One region of the Streptomyces sp. NPDC052107 genome, then DNA from elsewhere that is predicted to be linked to it. Evidence: riboswitches for the same ligand, from Rfam matches in the RefSeq annotation. Region 1 holds a riboswitch; each other region holds the start of a gene.
What was found. Region 1 has a riboswitch for S-adenosylmethionine ahead of AB0M27_RS00830 (aminotransferase class V-fold PLP-dependent enzyme). Riboswitches for the same ligand answer to the same signal wherever they lie in the genome.

Region 1 (4,153 bases):
GGCTGGGAGATCAACCTCTGGGGTCACACGCTCGTCCTGGGCGTGTTCATCCCGCTGGTGATCTTCCCGTTGGTCCTCGTGGCGATCGCGGTCTACCCGTTCATCGAGTCCTGGGTCACCGGCGACAAGCGCGAGCACCACATCCTGGACCGCCCGCGCAACGCTCCGACCCGTACAGGTCTCGGTGTCGCCTGGATGACGGTGTACCTGACGCTGCTGGTCGGCGGTGGCAACGACCTGTGGGCCACCCACTTCCACCTGTCGATCAACGCCGTGACCTGGTTCGTCCGGATCTTCTTCTTCGTCGGCCCGGTCATCGCGTTCCTCGTCACCAAGCGGATCTGCCTGGGTCTGCAGCGCCGCGACCGCGAGAAGGTGCTGCACGGTCGCGAGACCGGCATCATCAAGCGCCTGCCGCACGGTGAGTTCATCGAGGTGCACGAGCCGCTCAGCCAGGAGCAGCTGCACACCCTCACGGCCCACCACCAGTACGAGCCGGCCGAGATCGGCCCGACGGTCGACGAGAACGGTGTCGAGCGCAAGGTGCCGGCCTCGGAGAAGCTCCGGGTGAAGCTGTCCAGCGCCTACTACGGGGAGGACAACCAGATCCCGAAGCCGACCGTCGACGAGTACAAGGAGATCACGAGCGGCCACGGCCACCACTGATCCCCGCGTCGCCACGCCACGCTGAAGGGCCCCGTCCGGCTTACGGACGGGGCCCTTCGCCGTGTCCGCGGGTGGATAGGCTGGGATCACACTGTTCTTACGACACCAGGAGCGGCTGATGAGCGCTGTGACCCCCGCTGGAGGCGACACCGCGGCGGGCCGTTCCTGGCCCGAGGTACTGAACGCCCTGCTGGAGGGCCGGGACCAGAGCGCGGACGCCACGGCATGGGCGATGGACCGGATCATGCGCGGGGAGGCGACGGACGCGCAGATCGCGGGGTTCGCCGTGGCCCTGCGCGCCAAGGGCGAGACGGTGGAGGAGATCACCGGGCTCGTCCGCGCGATGTACGCCCACGCCAACGTCATCGAGGTGCCGGGGGAGACCGTCGACATCGTCGGCACCGGTGGTGACGGTGCCAAGACGGTGAACATCTCCACGATGTCCTCGATCGTCGTCGCCGGCACCGGCGCGAAGGTCGTCAAGCACGGCAACCGGGCCGCGTCCTCGGCGTCGGGCGCGTCGGACGTGCTGGAGAAGCTGGGCGTCAATCTGAACCTCCCGCTGGAGCGGGTCCCGCAGGTCGCCGAGGAGGCCGGGATCACCTTCTGCTTCGCGGTGAAGTTCCACCCGGCGCTGCGCCATGTGGCCGCCGCCCGTGGCCAGTTGGGCATCCGTACGACCTTCAACGTCCTCGGTCCGCTGACCAATCCGGCGAAGGTCCGCGCCCAGGCCGTCGGCGTGGCGGATCTGCGGATGGCCCCGATCGTGGCCGGCGTCCTCGCCGAGCGCGGCAACTCCTCCCTGGTCTTCCGCGGCGACGACGGCCTGGACGAGCTGACCACGACCGCCACCTCGCGGGTCTGGGTCGTCCGGGACGGCAAGGTCACCGAGCAGACCTTCGACCCGAGGGACGTCGGCATCGCCCTCGTCCCCGTGGAGGCCCTGCGCGGCGCGGACGCGTCGTACAACGCGGAGGTCGCCCGCCGCCTGCTCGACGGTGAGACAGGCGCCGTACGGGACGCGGTGCTGCTGAACTCGGCGGCGGCGCTCGTCGCGCTGCGGCCCACGGACGCGTCGCTGACCGAGCAGCTGCGGGCCGGGATGGCGACGGCGGCGGAGTCGATCGACTCCGGTGCGGCGAAGCGGACGCTGGAGCGGTGGGTGGCGGCGAGCAACGCCTAGTGCTCACCGGGGATCGTCCCGCAATCCGGACTCGGGTTGCGGGACGACGATCATTTCCCGTACGTTCCTGTACCAGGTCATGAGTGACAGCCATTCGGCCCCGGCCGGCTGTCCGGCAACCCTCCGTCCGTGGCGGGGTGCCCCGGGTGAGGACCAGGCCGTAGGCAGCGAGGTCTACGGCAAGCGCGGACCCCTCGCGCGCTGCTGAGAGCGCGGGACCAGGGGTCCTGGTCATCGAGGGAGCCTTCCGTGAGCAAGCGAATGCGATAGGGCCGCCGAGCCCCGCCTCCGCACACCCTTTTTTTCGCTTCTCCACGTACGCCTTTTCTCGTACGTCCTCACGGGAGTCCACCCATGTCTGTCTTCACCGCTGCCTCCGACCAGTCCGTTTGCTCCCCTCTGCCCGTTCTGGGCCGGGATGTCACCGTGCCGCTCGTCACCGGCGGCGAGGTCACCTACGCGGCCCTCGACTACGCGGCCAGCGCCCCCGCCCTGCAGCGCGTCTGGGACGACGTAGCCGCCTACGCGCCGTACTACGGCAGCGTCCACCGTGGCGCCGGCTACCTCTCCCAGCTCTCCACCGACCTGTTCGAGAACACCCGTAAGACGGTCGCCGAGTTCCTGGACTGCCGCCCCGACGACCAGGTGATCTTCACCCGGTCCACCACGGACTCCCTGAACCTCCTGGCCCGGGCTCTCCCCGCCGACTGCCAGGTCTTCGTCTTCGAGACCGAGCACCACGCCTCGCTGCTGCCCTGGCAGGACGCCCAGGTCACCTACCTCAACGCCCCGCGCACCCCGCAGCAGGCCGTCACGACCCTGGAGCGGGCCCTCGCCGATCGCGACCCCCACGGCCCGGCCCTGGTCTGCGTCACCGGCGCCTCGAACGTCACCGGCGAGCTGTGGCCCGTACGGGAGCTGGCGGCGGCCGCCCACGCGCACGGGGCCCGCATCGTCCTGGACGCCGCCCAGCTGGCCCCCCACCACCCCGTGTCCGTCCGTGACCTGGACCTCGACTGGGTCGCCTTCTCGGGCCACAAGCTGTACGCGCCCTTCGGCTCCGGGGTCCTGGCCGGCCGCACCGACTGGCTGCGCGCGGCCGAGCCGTACCTGGCGGGCGGCGGGGCCAGCCGCACGGTCTCCCGGCGGCAGGACGGCGGCGTGGACGTGGAGTGGCACGAGAGCGCCGCGCGGCACGAGGCGGGATCGCCCAATGTGATCGGCGCCTACTCCATCGCGTCGGCCTGCAAGGCGCTCACCGAGGCCGGCTGGGACGCCCTGGTGTCCCGCGAGCGGCACCTGATCGCCGGGGTCCGCGCGGGCCTGGCCGAGGTTCCCCAGGTGAAGGTGCTGTCCCTCTTCGGGGACGACGCCCCGCGCGTCGGCGTGATCTCCTTCGTCGTCGAGGGCTGGAACAGCTCCCACTTCGCCGCGGCCCTGTCCGCCGAGTACGGCATCGGCGTCCGCGACGGCCTCTTCTGCGCCCACCCCCTGGTCCGCACCCTCCTCGGCACCGACCCCCAGACCCAGGGCGAGTGCGGCGCCCCCGAGGCCGCGCCGGGCGAGAAGTCCCTCAACGCCATCCGCGTGAGCTTCGGCGCGGGCACCCCCGACGAGCATGTCGACCGCTTCGTCACCGCGGTCCGGGAACTCGTGACCGAGGGTGCGAAGTGGACGTACAGGACGGAGGACGGCCGCTGCGTACCGGCGGTGTGATCAGCACCCGGACGGTGCGGGGGGACGGCGCGGGCAACCAGGGACGAACCCTAGTTGTCCAGGCCGATCGAGAACGCGGCCTCCAGGTCGTGCTGCGAGTACGTCCGGAACGCCACATGCGTATCCGTGCCCTCCACACCGGGGATCTTGCTGATCCGGCCGGGGATGACATCGGCGAGATCATCGTGCCGCCGCACCCGGACCATCGCGATCAAGTCATACGTGCCGGTGACGGAGAAAACCTCGCTCACCGACTCCAGCGAAGCGATCTGCTCCGCGATCTCGGGGATCCGGTCCACGCTGGTCTTGATCAGGACGATCGCGGTGATCACGGCTGGTTCTCTCCCTCGGGTGCCGGAGCTGGGGCGCACTTCACTCTAGTCGTACGGCCGTATCGGACCCACGCGTAGCCGAAGCCCAGACCGAAGCCGACGAGGTGCGCCAGATACGCCACCCCGGGGCCGTCGGAGCTCTGCTCCGCCGCCGCCCACTGCAGCGCCGCCCAGAACGGCAGCACGACCCACGCGGGGAACCGCAGTGGCAGGAAGAACAGGAATGGCAGAAGACTGGTCACACGGGCGCGCGGGA
Region 2 (4,153 bases), on a different contig from region 1:
CCTCGGCCGACGCCGCACTTCCGCACGCCCACGACCCGGGGAGACGCATGTCCACCACTCCGCTCGCCACCCTCCCGTCCGCCCACCGATCCGCCCCCGTCTTCCGGGGGCGGATCGGCCGGGACGCGCGCAGCGGTCACTACGCCGTGCCGCACCGCTACCGGCTCCATCTGTCGACCGCCTGCCCCGACGGGCTGCGCCTCGCCGTCGGCCACAACCTCCTCGGCCTGGACGGCGGTTGTCCGGTCACGGTCCTGCCCGCCGTGCCGGACTGTCCCGGCGGCGGCCACTCCGCGCTGCGCCCGCTGTACGAGGCGAGCGCCCACCGCTACACCGGCCCGGCCCTCGCGCCCGTGCTCGGCGACGACTGGTCCGGACGTATCGTCAGCACGCACGCCCGCGACATCCTGCGCGACCTCGACCGCTTCCCGCACGAGGGCCGCGCCGCCCTGTATCCGTGCGGTCTGGAGTCGGTGATCGAGGCCGTCGAGCGGATGTGTGCCGAGGGCATCGAGGAGGCCGCACAGCGCGCCGGGCAGGCCGGCACCGACCCCGCCGAGCGGGCCGCCGCCCTGGACGTGCTCCTGGACACCCTGGGCCGGCTGGAGAACCGGCTGACCGTAGAGGAGTACCTGGTCGACAATCGGCTCACCGCGGCCGACGTCGAACTGTGGGTCGCCCTGGTGCAGTTGGACACCGTCCACCGCTGTCACCTCGACGCCTCCGCCGTCCACCGCATCGCCGGCCACCGCGCCCTGTGGGCCTACGCCGGCCGCCTGGCCGCCCACCCCGCCTTCGGCCGCCCGCTCGACCTCGACGGCATCTCCCGCCGCCACCACGGCCGTTGCCAGGGCCTGGAGGCCGCCGGGGCTGCCGTCCAGATCCTGGACTGGGCGGGCCACGCCGCGGATGCCGAGGGCGCTTCTCGCAGGTGAGCAGTGGTCGGGCGGCGTCCACCACGCGGACGGCCGTTGACATTCGAACGGGCAACTGCCTTACTTACGGCTCAGAACGGTCATGAGCGTCAGCGCCAAGCCCTGGCTCGCTGACCGGCAACCCTCGCATCGCGGTGGGGTGCCCCAGGTGACGACCGGACCGGAATGACGTTTTCGGTAAGCGCGAGGGCCCGCGGGGCCGGAACAGTGACAGGTGACGTCATGTACGCAGCTTCCAGGACGGCCGCGAGGCGTCCCCAGGGCTGCGTATCGTCGTACGGCGGGCTCCTCGTCGCCGACCGCGCCGTCGATCTGCTCCGCGTCAACAGCGCACTGTGTACCGCACCGGGCTCTGCCCGCTGCCAGGGCTGACGCCCCTTTCCGGCCCCCCTTCTCAGCCCTCGCGTTCCTGACGCACATCGCCGCCGTGGTGTGCCGTCGCCCGCCCGGCCACCGGTTCCCGCGCGCTGCCGTGCGCCGCCTCGTGCCGTAGTGCCGAAGTGGTGCCCGCACCCGCGCGCCGCGAGCCGGGGTGTCCGACTCCGCCGGAGCCCACCATGAGTGAACCCCCAGGCGCCGCCGTCTCCCTCGTCGAGGCGCCGACAGCCGACACCCCGACAACGTCCCTGCGAGCACAGCGAGTTCAGCCGTTGCGCCGGCCGGGCCGGTGGATCGTCACCGCCGTCGTCCTGGTGCTCGTCGCGCAGTTCCTGCACGGACTGGCCACGAACCCGTTCTACCAGTGGGCGCGCCGGAAGCGGTACGGCTCGGGCCCGACGACGTCCCCGAGATCCTCGACCTCGTCGCCCGGACGCGGCCCGGCCCGTTCCTCCGGCGGACCGTCGAGATGGGCGGCTACCTCGGCATCCGACACGAGGGGCGGCTCGTCGCGATGGCGGGGGAGAGGCTACGGCTGCCGGGCTGGACCGAGATCAGCGCACCGATCCCGGTCACCGCGGCCGGGGGCTGGCCACCCGCCTGGTGCGTGCGGTCGCGTTCCGGATCCGGGAGTGCGGGGACACCCCGTTCCTGCATGCCGCCGCCGGCAACACACCGGCGATCCGGCTGTACGAGTCGATCGGGTGCACCCTGCGCCGCCGCTCGCGCGTTGTGCAGGTCCGCAGCGCGGACACAAGCGAGCGGGTTCGCGGCGGGGACACAGGCGAGCGGTTCCGCAGCTCGGAAGTGCGCGAGCCGGTTCGCAGCGCGGGAACAACCGCGGCCGGCCATGTGGGAACAACCGAAGGTGGTCGCGCGTTGTGCGTCTTGACGAGATCCGCGAGGCGGTCGCCCATCCGGCCCGCCCGCGCGCCGGACGGACGGAGGTGACGGCCGTGACACGCGTGCTCCCGCTGTGCGCCCCGTGCCCGTACCGCTCCGTCCGTCTGATATCCCGGCCGCACATAGATCTCCAGCGCGTGTCCGCCGCGCTCTGTCGCCACTGACATTTCTCCCCGGCAGGCCCAGCAGCAAGGCCCGGGTCTGCTCCTGCCGCGCTCGCCCTCGCCGACGCCTGCCCTCGCGAGCCGGTGTTCTCGTACGGACATCAAGGAAGGCACCGACGTGTCCTCAACTCCCGCTTCTCTTCTGCACCTTGCCGTCGCCCTGGACGGCACCGGCTGGCACCCCGCGTCCTGGCGCGAGCCGGTCGCCCGGCCCCGGGACCTGTTCACCGCCGGCTACTGGGCCGATCTGGTCGCCGAGGCCGAACGCGGCCTCATCGACTTCGTCACCATCGAGGACGGCCTCGGCCCGCAGTCCGCGCACTTCCTCGACCCCGACGAGCGCACCGACCAGGTGCGCGGCCGGCTCGACGCGGTCCTCGTCGCCTCCCGCGTCGCCCCGCTCACCCGTCACATAGGCCTGGTGCCGACCGTGGTGGCCACGCACACCGAGCCGTTCCACATCTCCAAGGCGATCGCCACTCTCGACTACGTCAGCACCGGCCGCGCGGGCCTGCGGGTGCAGATCAGCGCCCGGCCGAACGAGGCCGCCCACTTCGGCCGCCGTACCATCGGCCGGATCGAGGCCTACGACAGCCCGGCCGCACGGGACATCGTCACCGAACTGTTCGACGAGGCCGCCGACCATGTGGAAGTGGTGCGCCGGCTCTGGGACAGCTGGGAGGACGACGCCGAGATCCGGGACACTGCGACGGGCCGCTTCATCGACCGGGACAAGCTGCACTACATCGACTTCGAGGGCCGCCACTTCAGCGTCAAGGGACCCTCGATCACGCCGCGCCCGCCCCAGGGCCAGCCCCTGGTCACGGCCCTCGCCCACCGGAGCCTCGCGTACCGGCTCGTCGCCCGCCAGGCCGACATCGGCTATGTCACCCCGCACGACGTGGACCAGGCCCGGGCGATCGTCGCCGAGATCCGCGCCGAGCAGCGGGCGGCGGGCCGCGCCCGGGAAACCCTGCACATCTTCGGCGACCTCGTCGTCTTCCTCGACGACAGCGGGGCCGAGGCTCAGGCCAGGCGGGAGCGGCTGGACGCGCTCGCGGGTGAGCCGTACACGAGCGACGCCCGGATCTTCACCGGCTCGGCCAGCCAACTCGCCGACACGCTGGAGGAGCTGGCGACAGGCGGGCTGACCGGGTTCCGGCTGCGGCCCGCCGTCGCCGGGCACGATCTGCCCCGCATCAGCCGCGACCTGGTGCCCGAACTCCAGCGCCGGGGCCGCTTCCGGCAGGCCTACGAGGCCGGCACCCTGCGCGGCCTGCTCGGCCTCGCCCGCCCCGCCAACCGCTACGCAGCAGCAGCCACCGCCTGAGCAGCCGGAGAGGACGACCGCACCCATGAGCAAGCCGCTGAAGCAGATCCATCTGGCCGCCCACTTCCCCGGCGTCAACAACACCACCGTGTGGAGCGACCCGGCCGCCGGCAGCCACATCGAGTTCAGTTCGTTCGCGCACTTCGCGCGCACCGCCGAACGCGCCAAGTTCGACTTCCTGTTCCTCGCCGAGGGGCTCAGGCTGCGCGAACAGGGTGGCGAGATCTACGACCTGGACGTCGTCGGCCGCCCCGACACCTTCACCGTGCTGGCCGCACTGGCCGCCGTCACCGACCGGCTCGGCCTGACCGGCACCATCAACTCCACCTTCAACGAGCCGTACGAGGTGGCCCGCCAGTTCGCCAGCCTGGACCACCTCTCCGGCGGCCGCTCCGCGTGGAACGTGGTCACCTCCTGGGACGCCTTCACCGGCGAGAACTTCC
Region 3 (4,153 bases), on a different contig from region 1:
AGCTTGCCCTGGTCGTCCAGGACGCGCGCGGCGATGCCGGTGTGGTTCTTCTCCAGGTCGGCGATGACCTCGGCGAGGGTCGCGCCCTCCGCGGCGACCTCGGCCTGCCCGCCGGTGTAGGTGCGCAGGATGGTAGGGATGCGAACGGTCACGCTCATGCGAGGCCAGCCTCTCGGAAGGAGTCCAGGGTCGGTCGGATGGTGGCGGTGAGGCCGGTCCCGGCCACCGCGTCCAGCGTCTTGAGTCCATCGCCGGTGTTGAGGACGACCGTGGTCTTCGCCGGGTCCAGGACGCCGTCCTTGAGCAGCTTGCGGGTGACGCCGACGGTCACACCGCCCGCCGTCTCCGCGAAGATGCCCTCGGTGCGGGCCAGCAGCTTGATGGCGTCGACGACTTCCTCGTCCGTCACGTCCTCCACGGCACCGCCGGTGCGGCGCGCGATGTCCAGGACGTACGGCCCGTCGGCCGGGTTGCCGATGGCGAGGGACTTGGCGATGGTGTTCGGCTTCTGGGGCCGTACGACGTCGTGCCCGGCCTTGAAGGCGGTGGACACCGGTGAGCAGCCCTCGGCCTGCGCACCGAAGATCTTGTACGGCTTGTCCTCGACCAGACCGAGCTTGATCAGCTCCTGCAGACCCTTGTCGATCTTCGTGAGCTGGGAGCCGGAGGCGATCGGGACCACGATCTGGTCGGGCAGCCGCCAGCCGAGCTGCTCGCAGATCTCGTACGCGAGGGTCTTGGAGCCCTCCGCGTAGTACGGCCGCAGGTTGACGTTGACGAAGCCCCAGCCCTCGCCGGCCGGGTCACCGATCAGCTCGGAGCAGAAGCGGTTCACGTCGTCGTAGTTGCCCTCGATGCCGACGAGCTCGCCGCCGTAGACCGCGGCCATGACGACCTTGCCCTGCTCCAGGTCGTGCGGGATGAACACGCAGGAGCGCAGGCCGGCGCGGGCCGCGGCGGCACCGACGGCACCGGCGAGGTTGCCGGTGGAGGAGCAGGACAGGGTGGTGAAGCCGAAGGCGCGGGCGGCCTCCAGGGCCTGGGCGACCACGCGGTCCTTGAAGGAGTGGGTCGGGTTGCCGGAGTCGTCCTTGACGAACAGGCCGCCGGTGACGCCGAGTTCGGCGGCTAGGTTGTCGGCCTTGACGAGCTTGGTCCAGCCCGGGTTCAGGTTCGGCTTGTCGGCCACGTCGGCCGGAACGGGCAGCAGCGGCGCGTACCGCCAGATGTTCGCGGGGCCGGCCTCGATACGGCGGCGCAGCTCTTCGGTGTCGTAGGCGGAGAAGTCGTAGGCGATCTCCAGCGGGCCGAAACACTCCTCGCAGGCGAACACCGGGCCGAGCGGAACGCGGTGTCCGCACTCGCGACAGCTCAGGGCCGCGGCGGGACCGAGGTCGACGGTGGAATCCGTGGAGCTTGCAACTGTCTGCACAGCCATGGAGGCGAGGCCCTTTCTCCTCATCTTCCTCACGACGCACCTCGCCGTGAGACGGATTTGGCACCTTCCCTAGCCGGGAGCCTCGCGGAGCGATCGAGCCTGATCAGGCCGATCTACGAGTACCGACTGGAGGGTTGCCGGGGCTTCATCGGGCCGTGTCCCTCTGCCCCTCTGGATGAGCGGTATGCGGTTGTGGACGCGTGCTGACCCCCGACATGCGATGGTCACCGGCGTTGTTCAAGACTGTAACCGAAGGCCAGGACAGTTGAGATAGTCGTCCGAACCGCGAGATGGATCACACGGTGCAGCCCGTGCGATCACGAACAGTGAGGAGCCGCAGACCGTGCTGGAAGAAGTCGAGCGCTGGCTGGCCACCCGCTCCTGGTCCGTGGCCGATCGCCCGCTCCACCGCATCCTGTGCGCCAAGCAGCGCACCGGCCAGACGATCAGCGTCGTACTGCCCGCGCTCAACGAGGAGGAGACGGTCGGCGACATCGTCGCGATCATCAGGCACGACCTCGTGGAACGGGTCCCGCTCGTCGACGAGATCGTGGTGGTCGACTCCGGCTCCACCGACCGCACCTCCGAGGTCGCCGCCGCCGCGGGCGCGCGGGTCGTTCACCGGGACGAGATCCTGCCCCGCATCCCCGCCGTCCCCGGAAAGGGTGAGGTGCTGTGGCGCTCGCTTCTGGTGACCAGTGGGGACATCGTCTGTTTCATCGACGCGGACCTGAAGGAGTTCTCCTCCGACTTCGTCTCCGGGATCGTCGGCCCGCTGCTCACCGAGCCCGGGGTGGACCTGGTCAAGGGCATGTACGACCGCCCGCTCGCCGGGACGGCCGGGCAGGGCGGACGGGTCACCGAGCTGATGGCCCGCCCGCTGCTGAACATGCACTGGCCGCAGCTGGCCGGATTCGTGCAGCCGCTGGGCGGCGAGTACGCGGCCCGGCGCTCGCTGCTGGAACAGCTGCCGTTCCCGGTCGGGTACGGCGTGGAGCTGGGCATGCTGGTGGACGCCCTGCACCTGGTGGGTCTCGACGCGCTGTCCCAGGTGGACGTGGGCGTGCGCAAGCACCGGCACCAGGACGGGCAGGCGCTGGGCCGGATGGCCGCCGCGATCTACCGCACGGCCCAGCTCCGGCTGGCCCGCGGGCATCTGATCCGCCCCTCCCTCACCCAGTTCGAGCGCTGCGAGGACGGCTTCGAGCCACGCACCTACTCGGTGGACACCGAGGAACGGCCGCCGATGGTGGAGATCACGGAATATGCCGAGCGCAAGGTGGCGTGAACCGGTCGTATACGGGGGCGTGCCGGGCGTGGCCGTGCGTTTGAGCGTTTCCGGGCCGGGCTAGGTTGAGGACCATGGCTTCCACGCAGGGTGCTGCCGAGAAGGCTCGGGTGCTGGTCGCGTCCAATCGCGGCCCGGTTTCGTACGAACTGCGCGAGGACGGCTCGCTGGCCGCCAAGCGCGGCGGCGGCGGGCTGGTGTCGGGGCTGTCGGCCATCGGGCCGAACGCCAACGCGGTCTGGGTGTGCGCCGCGCTGAGCGACACGGACCGGGAGGCGGTACGGCGCTCCCACAACGGGCGCCGGCTCTCGGTCGAGGCGACCGGCGGACAACTGGTGCGGATGCTCGACATCGACGCGACGGTGCACGCGGACGCCTACAACGGCATCGCCAACTCGGTGCTCTGGTTCGTCCACCACATGCTGTACCAGACCCCGCTGGAGCCGGTCTTCGACGCGGAGTTCCGGCGGCAGTGGGCGTCGTACGAGGCCTACAACCGGGCGTTCGCCGAGGCGCTGGCCGAGGAGGCGGCCGAGGGGGCGGCGGTCCTCGTCCAGGACTACCACCTGTGCCTGGTGCCGGGGATGCTCCGCGAGCTGCGCCCCGATGTGCGGATCGGGCACTTCTCGCACACGCCGTGGGCGCCCCGGGAGTACTTCGAGCTGCTTCCCGAGGACATCCGGGAGCAGCTGATGGCGGGCATGCTCGGGGCGGACCGGGTGGCGTTCCTGACCTGGCGGTGGGCGACGGCCTTCCAGAAGTGCGCGGAGGGTCTGGACCCCGAGCGTTACCGCGTGACCTGGCCGTCGGGTGCCCCCAGGACGATCGAACATCTGCGCAAGGGCCGGGAAACCCTGATCGGCGTGCACTCCCTCGGCGCCGACGCCGACTTCCTGCGGGTCCGCGCGCACCAGCCGGACGTCGAGGAGCGGATGGCGGCCCTGCGGGAGGAGATCGGCGAGGGTCGCAGGACCGTCGTCCGTGTCGACCGCACGGAGCTGTCCAAGAACATCGTGCGCGGCCTGCTGGCGTACCGGCAGCTGCTGGAGGAGCACCCCGAGTGGCGGGAGCGGGTGGTGCATCTCGCGTTCGCGTATCCGTCGCGGCAGGACCTCATCGTGTACCGGGAGTACACCGCCGCGGTCCAGCGGGTGGCCGAGGAGATCAACTCGGCCTTCGGTACGGCTGGTTGGACGCCGGTCGTCCTGCACGTCAAGGACGACTTCGCACGCTCCCTGGCCGCGTACCGGCTCGCCGACGTGGCGCTGGTCAACCCCATCCGGGACGGTATGAATCTGGTCGCCAAGGAGGTACCGGTCGTCTCCGACCAGGGGTGTGCGCTGGTGCTGTCGCGGGAGGCCGGGGCGTACGAGGAACTGCGCGCCAACGCGTTCGTGGTGAACCCCTACGACGTGCTGGAGACCGGG
Region 4 (4,153 bases), on a different contig from region 1:
CCTCCTGTGCACCCTTCTGAGCGTGGGCGTCGCCTACTACGGCTTCGTAGGCGAAGACGACTCCAAGGCCAGCGCCTGCACGTTCTTCGCAGCAGTTACTGCCGGCGCTTGCGGGCGCCTCGGACGCCGAGTGGTCAACCGTGTACGAGAGCGGATGAGGAGCAGCAGTGACCAGTCTGCCCAAGCCTGAGCACAAGCTCACGGACCCGGGGCAGGTGCTGTCAAAGCCGCGCCCCGTCGCTACTGCTCGCGTGCCTGGCAGCTGCTCGCTCTCCGCCCTTCGGCTGGACGGAAACAACAGGGCACAGGGCACGACAGCCTGGGGCCGTCAGTCGGTCACAGCTCGGTCAGAGGCACGTGGCAGCGTGTCCAGTGGACGCTCCAGTCGCCGTCGAGCGGGGTGTAGCCGGCCTCCCGCACCCGTTCCGTCGCCTGTTCCAAGTGGCTCCGCAGTTCTTCGAGACTGCCGCTGCCCAGCTCCTTGCTGCCAGCATCCAGTTCCAGCTGGAGGTACATGACGTGGTCCTCTCCCCGGTGCTCCGCACTGAACTCGACGGTGTAATAGCCGTCGCTGCCCTGGCTGTAGATGGACACATAGTGCTGCGTGATCTCGTCCGGATCGAAGCCGTACTCTTCGAACACTTCAAGGGTCTCGTACGGCGGGTCCGTGACGTCGCACGAGCTGCACCACCACTGGATCTGCCATGGACCGTCCGGGGCCCACCCCTCCCTTTCCAGCCTTGCCTGGGCGAGTTCGGTGAGGGTGGTGAGCGTTTCGAACCAGTCTCCGTCGGTGTCCGAGGTGATGTCGCCGCCCAGGTGATGGGCCGACTCCTTCCCCGTTCCTTCGGCGAAGTCGTCCACGACCGTCAGAACGCAGCCGGTGTCCTCCTGGTACTCCACCTTCGCGTACCGCCGCTTGTCCTCCTCGTCTCCCCGGCGGATGCCGGGCATGCCGGCACCCGTACGGGCATCGGTTCCGTCGGCCTCCTCGCCCTCCGCAGACACCGGGTCCGGCTCCCGAGGCCCGACGGGTGCGCGCCGACGAGGATTCAGGCAGACCGACTCCAACCGGGCCTTTCCGATACGGCTGCTGATCAGCGATCCGGGAACACGCTCCCCCTGGCTTACAGCACGCGCCTGAAGGGGGCGGTCCGAGCTGCGGTAGAAGGCGACGTCGAATCCGCTGTCGAGCCACTCGTCGAAGATCTCGTCAGTTCCAGGTCGGCCGGAGCCACTCGCCTCAGCCGTGCAGAACAGCGCCCGTCCAGCGTCAAGGCCGATGGCCACCAGGCCCACGCGGCCCGGCTCTGCGACTGCGGACATGGCGGGTCCGGGTGTCGGCTCAGGCTTTTGGGCCTGCCGCCCCGTCGGCAATTCGGGGATCGCGTCGGAAACCGGCACGGGCGGTCAACCTTCCGGAGTCGATGGACCCCGGTAGTGCACGTCCGCACCCCGGTGATCTGCGGCTTCCCAACGCACCGCGCGCTGGGCTGGTCGCCCCCGGGGCATCCGCGGCAAACGGATGTCATCCAGCAAGCCGGGGCTTGACGCTGGAACTCGTGACCGGGCGCGAAAGTAACACCCGTCCGGATCTTGCACAATGTGATCCACAACGCTTTGCCCCTTGACCGGTGGTGTGGCATGGTTCCGCTCGGTCACGACGCCGATCGCGCCGAGGACCGACTCCCACGGCCCTGTGGGAGCGAGCACCGATCTCCCTGCCGGTGGGTAAGGGGGTCCTTCGTCCACAGGAGGCCCTCATGCAGGTCACTGACGCTGCGACCACACCCCCGAACTGGGAACTCTACCGGCGGACGGTCCTCGACATCCGATTCCCGGACCGAACGGTACGGGTCAAACCGCGTCCGCGGGGCACGACCGAGGGCCCTTTCCCTAAACTCCCGGAACCCGCCGGCGCCGCCGCCCTCCACCTCGTCACGGCGTGTGACCCCCACGGCCGTCCCACCCTTGCCGAAGACAACGCCCGCGCCCAGGCCCGGCTCCTCGACGAGCTCGACCGGCGAGGGCTCGTGTGGTGACCCGCAGCGGGAGGCGATGCGCACGGCACGCACATCGAGCAGAGCGTCGCCATCGCCGGCCTGAACGACTCGGCGGCGCGTGAACTGGGGCGGTGCTCCGGCCAGCACGCGGTCTTCGCCTGGACCTCCGGCGCCTGGCGTCTGCTGTCCTGCGACGGCGGCGCGACCGACATAGGCGCGGTCCTCGTGCGTGACGCTGTTGGGACCATCCCCGCGGGTGCGGGGAGCAGACGAAGGGCGCCTGGAAGGGCTCCCGCACGTCCTCCTACGGCACCTCCGCCCGCCGGGCCAGAGACAGCGCCGGTCAGTCCGCCCGCCTGAGCAGCGCCCGCGCCATCGGAGGACAGCGCACGTCCATCGCTGCGTGATTCATACGCACCCCTGCGTGCGGGCCGTCCGACTCGACATCCGAGTCCGGCGGCCCGTGCCGTACCCCCGAACAGCAACCACCTCAAGCCAGGAGGGGCCCCATGGCCACGAACCGACAGATGAGCCGCGCCGACTACGAAACCATCTCCGCAGCCATCGCTGAATCCGACGACCAGGACTTCCACGCCCGCCGAAACATCGCCTTCAACCTTGCGGACGCTCTCACCGGCACCTCGGACCGCTTCGACCCCGTGCTCTGGCTGAACCAGTGCGAGGTCGGGCCAGTCTCCCCGGCCGACGTGGCGGGCTGGACGAAGCGCCTGGAACTGCGCGTGATCTCCATCGGCAGGCGGCGCCGCAACAGCCTCGCCATGGGCTACACCAAGACCGAGCAGTACATCGACGCCGACGACAACCCCCTGGACCTGGAGCGCGAGTAGGGACCATCCCCGCGGCTCCGACCGGCCGTTGCCGCACGGTCCAGAAGGGCTGTTCCTTGGCCCCCGATCTGAGCTACGCCGAGTGTTGCGACCGCACCGGAACGCCCTGGCGCTCCGCGCCGCAGGGGGAACTTGCGTGGACCGCGTACCGGGCCGAGCGCCGACGGCGTGGGGAAACCGTCGGCTACTTGTCACTTCGCGGCAGCTTCGGGAGGACCGGGCCGAGATCCCCGCGAGTTCAGGCGAACTGAGGGTTCTTCAGGGCGAACCCATGGGTCGGGTCTCTGATTCTGAGGGATGGACCCGCAGGTTCGTGGTCAACTCGCTGGGCCTGTCTCGGCGGCTTGCTGCAGTCAGGCCCGGGGCGGAGTCCGCATAGCGCATAGCGGTCTTGCCGTCGAGTCCGATGACTTCCGCGAGACGAGGGATTCAAGCCCTTCGGTCACGGTCGTGGTCGATGTGGAGTCGCTCCGGGGTCGTGTCCTGACCGGGAGTCGGAGCACTGATCCAGTGGTTGCTGGCTCGGCCGGTCGTGCTAGCCGGTGTTGCCGAGCGGCGTGGCCGCCTCGCGTGCGTCGATGAGTTCGTCCCAGTGTTCCGCTGCCCAGGTGCACGCTGAGGCCATCGGCACAAGGAGGCTGCGGCCGAGCGGGGTCAATGCGTATTCGACCCGGCGCGCCGGCTCAGTGTGGACCGTGCGGGTGACCAGGCCGTCACGCTCCAGTGCTCGGAGCGACTGCGTGAGGACCTTGGCGGTGATGCCGCCCAGCGGGATCCGCAACTCCGAGAACCGCCGCGGTCCCTGTTCGAGGCAGCGGATGATCATCCCTGCCCATTTGTCGCCGAAGCGGATCGGTGAGAGATCGGACGGGCAGAGCGGGTCGAACATGTCGGGATCCAGTGGCTCGGTCACCGCCTCACAGTAGCTGGTATCCCCTTGGTAACCATGGCCTTCCCTATCGTGCGGGGGAGCGGCCGGCGTTCGGGCCCGGCCTGCGGATTCAAGGGGGAAGTCATGAGTCAGATCGTTGTCTTCGGCGCCGGAGGCAGGGCGGGCCGGGCCGCCGTCGCGGAGGCCCGCAGCCGTGGTCACCAGGTCACGGCGGTCGTGCGTGATCCGGCCAAGTACGCCGATCTTTCGGCTGTGGACGGTGTACGGACCGTCGCGGGCGATGTCACCCATGCTCGCAGCGTCGCCCGGCTGGCCTTCGGGCAGGATGCCGCGATCAGCGCGGTCTACGATGCCGCCGCGCAGCCCGAGGCATTCTTCGCCGCCGCGTCCCGTGCCCTCCTCGACGGCCT

Region 2: it holds a riboswitch for S-adenosylmethionine, as region 1 does, so the genes downstream of both, AB0M27_RS31600 (amino acid ABC transporter permease) here and AB0M27_RS00830 (aminotransferase class V-fold PLP-dependent enzyme) in region 1, are expected to answer to the same signal.
Region 3: it holds a riboswitch for S-adenosylmethionine, as region 1 does, so the genes downstream of both, thrC (threonine synthase) here and AB0M27_RS00830 (aminotransferase class V-fold PLP-dependent enzyme) in region 1, are expected to answer to the same signal.
Region 4: it holds a riboswitch for S-adenosylmethionine, as region 1 does, so the genes downstream of both, AB0M27_RS37775 (hypothetical protein) here and AB0M27_RS00830 (aminotransferase class V-fold PLP-dependent enzyme) in region 1, are expected to answer to the same signal.

Annotation. Positions count from the first base shown of each region.
Region 1 covers NZ_JBFAWG010000001.1:177,361-181,513, forward strand. The annotation lists gene AB0M27_RS00820 (cytochrome bc complex cytochrome b subunit) at 1-666, shown strand, start outside; gene trpD (anthranilate phosphoribosyltransferase) at 785-1,849, shown strand; SAM riboswitch class IV at 1,925-2,041, shown strand; gene AB0M27_RS00830 (aminotransferase class V-fold PLP-dependent enzyme) at 2,204-3,565, shown strand; gene AB0M27_RS00835 (Lrp/AsnC ligand binding domain-containing protein) at 3,616-3,897, opposite strand; gene AB0M27_RS00840 (rhomboid family intramembrane serine protease) at 3,894-4,153, opposite strand, start outside.
Region 2 covers NZ_JBFAWG010000043.1:6,867-11,019, forward strand. The annotation lists gene AB0M27_RS31595 (glutathione S-transferase C-terminal domain-containing protein) at 48-935, shown strand; SAM riboswitch class IV at 1,014-1,125, shown strand; partial or broken gene AB0M27_RS31600 (amino acid ABC transporter permease) at 1,493-1,687, shown strand; partial or broken gene AB0M27_RS31605 (GNAT family N-acetyltransferase) at 1,687-2,060, shown strand; gene AB0M27_RS31610 (LLM class flavin-dependent oxidoreductase) at 2,499-3,710, shown strand; gene AB0M27_RS31615 (NtaA/DmoA family FMN-dependent monooxygenase) at 3,736-4,153, shown strand, end outside.
Region 3 covers NZ_JBFAWG010000003.1:185,845-189,997, forward strand. The annotation lists gene AB0M27_RS04630 (MoaD/ThiS family protein) at 1-158, opposite strand, end outside; gene thrC (threonine synthase) at 155-1,438, opposite strand; SAM riboswitch class I at 1,456-1,620, opposite strand; gene AB0M27_RS04640 (glucosyl-3-phosphoglycerate synthase) at 1,782-2,726, shown strand; gene AB0M27_RS04645 (trehalose-6-phosphate synthase) at 2,801-4,153, shown strand, end outside.
Region 4 covers NZ_JBFAWG010000070.1:24,195-28,347, forward strand. The annotation lists gene AB0M27_RS37770 (hypothetical protein) at 1-190, shown strand, start outside; gene AB0M27_RS37775 (hypothetical protein) at 337-1,326, opposite strand; SAM riboswitch class IV at 1,461-1,568, opposite strand; gene AB0M27_RS37780 (DUF3293 domain-containing protein) at 1,764-2,042, shown strand; gene AB0M27_RS37785 (hypothetical protein) at 2,513-2,851, shown strand; gene AB0M27_RS37790 (helix-turn-helix domain-containing protein) at 3,387-3,764, opposite strand; gene AB0M27_RS37795 (NAD(P)H-binding protein) at 3,867-4,153, shown strand, end outside.